One region of the Paenibacillus sp. J22P15 genome, then DNA from elsewhere that is predicted to be linked to it. Evidence: predicted binding sites of a transcription regulator. Region 1 holds the regulator's gene; the other holds the start of a gene.
What was found. Region 1 encodes NrdR, which represses ribonucleotide reductase genes. Its sites were predicted from a motif close to AACACNATATATNGTGTT; they were not measured.
Positions count from the first base shown of each region.

Region 2: a site for NrdR is predicted at 1,185-1,202, ahead of AC0YN6_RS28060 (adenosylcobalamin-dependent ribonucleoside-diphosphate reductase). Genes of this name have one in related genera too.

Region 1 covers NZ_JBWDNT010000005.1:172,239-174,723, forward strand. The annotation lists gene AC0YN6_RS14475 (lytic transglycosylase domain-containing protein) at 1-534, shown strand, start outside; gene AC0YN6_RS14480 (alpha/beta-type small acid-soluble spore protein) at 643-861, opposite strand; gene nrdR (transcriptional regulator NrdR) at 1,005-1,487, shown strand; tRNA gene AC0YN6_RS14490 (tRNA-Ala) at 1,531-1,606, shown strand; gene AC0YN6_RS14495 (S-layer homology domain-containing protein) at 2,237-2,485, shown strand, end outside.
Region 2 covers NZ_JBWDNT010000027.1:40,528-43,012, forward strand. The annotation lists gene AC0YN6_RS28055 (DEAD/DEAH box helicase) at 1-988, opposite strand, end outside; gene AC0YN6_RS28060 (adenosylcobalamin-dependent ribonucleoside-diphosphate reductase) at 1,265-2,485, shown strand, end outside.

The DNA of each region.
Region 1 (2,485 bases):
GTACTATTGCTCGGTTTAATGACAATCTTATTTCTCAAATCAGATTGGCTTGCGGAGTTGATGTATCCGATACATTATAAAGAGGACATTCGAGCGAGTGCTTCTAACTATGAGGTTGAGCCGCATTTGGTTGCTGCGATCATTCGCAGTGAATCCAATTATGAGACAGGCCGGGAATCGAAGAAAGGCGCATTGGGTTTAATGCAAATTATGCCTGATACAGCAGCGTGGGTCGTTCAAAAAGCAGGATTTAAGGAAGTTACGGAAGATATGCTTATGCATCGTGCGGACGTTAGCATTGAGGTAGGCGCGTGGTACTTGAGGTCTCTAACGCAACAATTTGACCAAAATAAAATTGCCGCAATCGCTGCTTATAACGCAGGTCCAGGCAATGTTCGGAAATGGCTTGACTCGGGAAAATGGGACGGGACTATCAAATCGGTTAATGAAATACCGTTTGGTGAAACTAGGCACTATGTGCAAAGGGTCTTTTACTATTATAATAAGTACAAGGACTTATATCCAAGTTTTTAAAGGATGTTCCTTGACCATAATGAAAATACAATGAAGCCTTGGAGGCTCGTCACTTCATGGACGAGCCCAGCCAAAGCTTCGGTTATTCATACAACTCTAAATGAATCATTATTTGAATTGACCAGCAAGGGATTGCTCGGCAATTTGCACTAGGCGACGGGTAATGGATCCCCCGATGGAGCCTGCGTCTCTTGTAGCCATGTTGCCGTAGTATCCGTCTTGCGGAATAGCGATGCCTAGCTCTTGAGCAACTTCATATTTCATTTGGTCAAGTGCTGCTGTCGCTTGTGGTACTACCAATTGGTTACTGCTGCGGGATGCGCTCATGTATGTTCACCTCCTTGCGGTTGGTAAAAGTATTATGTGCAAAAATCAGAACTTCATTACAGGAATTACATGGAAATAAAAATATTTTGTAAAGAGTCCAGATTATGAGGCTCTTGCAACCAAGAAAGGAGGCAATACGCATCATGAAATGCCCATACTGTGACTATGCCGGAACAAAAGTATTAGATTCCAGACCGGCCAACGAAAACAAATCCATTCGTCGCCGCCGTGAATGCGAAAAGTGCAGCCGCCGCTTCACGACCTTCGAAATGATTGAAGAGACGCCTCTAATCGTCATCAAAAAAGATGGCAGCCGCGAAGAATTCAGTCGCGACAAAATATTGCGCGGCCTTATCCGCGCTTGCGAGAAGCGTCCAGTGCCGGTTGAGCGTCTAGAGGTTATCGTATCTGAGGTTGAGAAGGAGCTGCGCACAACAGCGCATGCTGAAGTAGACAGCAGCGATATCGGTGGAATCGTCATGAACGAGCTTTACCCCGTAGACGAGGTAGCCTACGTCCGCTTTGCATCTGTTTATCGTCAATTCAAGGACATTGATATGTTCATGAAGGAGCTTAATAACCTGTTGTCCAAACATCCGCTCAATGGTATGATAGATAAAGATTGACAGTTTTGACGACCCTGTGCTAAGATCAATCTTGTCGTCATTTGGGGCCTTAGCTCAGCTGGGAGAGCGCATCGCTGGCAGCGATGAGGTCAGGGGTTCGATCCCCCTAGGCTCCACCAAACATAAACGTCAACACGCCGATTCAGGCGTGTTTTTTTGTGTTTGGTGGAGCCCATAGGGGGCGAACCCCGGGGTTCAGTCCGCGCGGACGGAGCGAATGCGGAGGAGCACGGCGTCTGAATCTACCGCTAAAAGTCCTCGTCGAGTTGGCTTCGTCAGCCATTAGATCAGGATTCGGACATCCCATGACGGATAGACGAGCATGTGCGAGTCGTTACATCTAGGCTCCATATGATGAGAACGCCATCACAAATCGTGATGGCCAGGCTGTCGAGACTTTCTCGACAGCCTATTTTACGCCTAAATAGTTCTTCGTCTAGTCTTCGATATTCTATAACATGAAGAAAAGCCACTTCTACTGAAATGGCTTTTTTCTTTTTCGCTACTCTTCGAAAAGATCACGATTTTGTTCTATTAATTGGCAACAGATATGACCGAAATGCTGGCATGCTTAGCCTTGATTCACCGTAGAAGGCCAAATGTCCACAATTGTATATGGATTGTAAACACAAGTATATCGAAGAAACGAATGTCCCTATTTATAATAAAATTGCTGCAGCAGTTGAGCATGGAGGGTCATGCGGTAAGCTGGAGTAAAATTCGAGTTAATAAACAACGGGGGGATCTTAGTGCGTTTACGGTATAGGAATATTTTTTTAGTGTTTTTTGTTATCGCTTTCATCTTAGTTGCCGTTTCATCGGAGAAGTCTGAAGCCGCAACAGGGAACTTGGCTTTAGGAAAGACGGCTTATTCGTCGTCGAACGAAGTAGACTTTTTCGGACCTGAGAAAGCGGTCGACGGCGGCAATCGGGATGCAAGCCGCTGGTCTTCAGAAAGAACGGATAACCAGTGGTTCTACGTTGATCTGGGCGAGCCT
Region 2 (2,485 bases), on a different contig from region 1:
AGTCGCCGCCGCTTTCTTCGTAACGCTCTTTAACGAAGCCGGTAACCGCATCGTACAGCGCTTTCTCTTCCTCTGAAAGTGTAAGCGGTATATTTTTGACAAAACGTTTCGTGAAATGGATGCCGCCATCACCGCGTCGATTACGAATCATGACGCCTGAGAGTGCTTCCTGCAGCTGATCTTCATTTTTGGGGAGTCGCTTGTCGACGACAAAGTTTGCAGCAAATTCACTTTGTCCGCCCAGTTGACCGGGTTTCAGCAGTGTAATGAGATTGAACAGCTCGTCCATATCGTTCTGGATAGGGGTAGCCGTAAGGAGCAAGCAATATTTTTTACGCAAAACATTAGCGAACTGGTAGTTAGTTGTTTTCTTGTTTTTCAGCTTGTGTGCCTCGTCGATAATGATGATGTCATAGTCAATTCCAAGCACAATCTCGCGATGCGGATCACGCTTCGCGGTATCGATAGAGGCGACGACTACGTCATACCCCCAAGTATGCTCTTTCTTCTGAGCAACTGCGGAAATTCCGAATTTCTGATTAAGCTCACGCACCCATTGAAGAACGAGCGAAGCGGGAACGAGAATCAAGATACGCTTCGCTAGTCCGCGCACGATATATTCTTTGAGAACGAGGCCCGCTTCTATTGTTTTGCCTAGACCAACCTCATCAGCCAATATCGCACGTCCGCCCATTTCATGCACGACTTTGCGAGCGGTGCTGATTTGATGTGCCATCGGTTCGAAGGCTGGAAGTGATCGCAAACATAACAATTCATCGAAACTTTCAATACGCTTGGCTTGCTCAGCCTCCATGGCAAGCTGATATAACGTCCAATTATCCCATGGACCGCCTTTCGTCAAACGATTTTGCAGCTCTTCATACCAAGTGCGGTCATACTGCAAATCGACTAGAGGATGCAATTTGCGGGAAGTTAAAGCCGAGCCTGCTTCTGCTGATGCAGGCTGCGGCGTTGTCTGAAATGTCATCAAGTACAGCTCCTTCCGCGGTAAAAGGGATAAGTAGTAATCAGTATTGCCTTTTCATCCAATAATAATAAGATACTGTCTAAAAAAGAGTATGGACTAGAAATATAAAGAGAGTGGGCATGTAAGCGGACAAGAGTATTAAATTTAGACACAAATAAGCATGAATATCAATATGTAGTATAGTATAATTATTTTACGCACAATATATTGTGCTCAATCCATAAGGAATCTTACCTATACTTACAGCATTTTAGTTTGAGGGAGGAAGTGGCTGCGATGGAGACGTCTGGCGGAAAACGACTTGAGGGACTAAGTGAAAAAATCTTTTTGGATCGATATGCTTGGAAAAATGCGGATACGAATCAAACATTGGTCGGCGATATCGTACTTGTCCTGACGAAGGACGATCCGAAATTTCCGGTGAAGGAAGTCGGAGAGGTGATCTCGCGTGAAGGTAATAATGTCACCGTTAAACTTAGAAATGGCGAGCTTGTGGAGTCTAGTATCGAGAAGCTCACCCTCACAATAGAGAAGACGCCGGAGGAAATGTGGGATCGTCTTGCTGGTGCGATGTCATCAGTTGAATCAGGTCTAGATAAGCAGAAGGAATGGCGTGAAAAATTCAGATATATATTGGATGATTGGAAGCTGGTTCCAGGGGGGCGAATTGCTGCGGGTGCCGGCGCTAGTGAGGAGTTGACGTTGTTTAATTGTTATGTGATTCCTTCGCCAAAAGATAGCCGCGGCGGCATCATGACAACGCTCACTGAGATGACTGAAATTATGGCACGCGGCGGCGGCGTAGGGATGAATCTATCATCGCTTCGGCCGAAGAGAGCAGTGGTTGCCGGCGTCAACGGATCATCCAGCGGTGCTGTCTCGTGGGGCGGTCTATTCAGCTATGCGACGGGCTTGATTGAGCAGGGCGGGAGCCGCAGAGGCGCCTTGATGCTTATGATCAATGATTGGCATCCGGACGTGCTGGATTTCATTACGGTTAAACAAACGATGGGTCAAGTGACAAATGCGAATTTGTCCGTCTGTATAAGCAACGCATTTATGAAAGCTGTGAAGGAAGATTTGGATTGGGAGCTTGTCTTCCCAGATACTAAGGAAGTTGATTATAACGAGCTATGGACTGGGGATCTGGAAGAATGGCGTAAGCTTGGCAAAAGGGCCATTTCATACAAAACCGTACGTGCTCGAGAAATTTGGCAAGCGATCATTGAATCGGCATGGAAATCAGCTGAGCCAGGCGTCGTCTTTATGGAGTATTACAACCAAATGTCGAACAGCTGGTATTTTAATCCGATCATTAGTACAAATCCTTGTGGAGAACAAGGGCTGCCAGGCTGGGGAGTATGTAATTTATCAGCTGTGAATCTATCCAAGTTTTATGATGAAGAGAAGCATGATGTAGCTTGGGAAGAGCTCGCCAAAGTGACACGTTGGTCGGTAAGATTTTTGGATAACGTCATTGACATGACTCCCTATCAT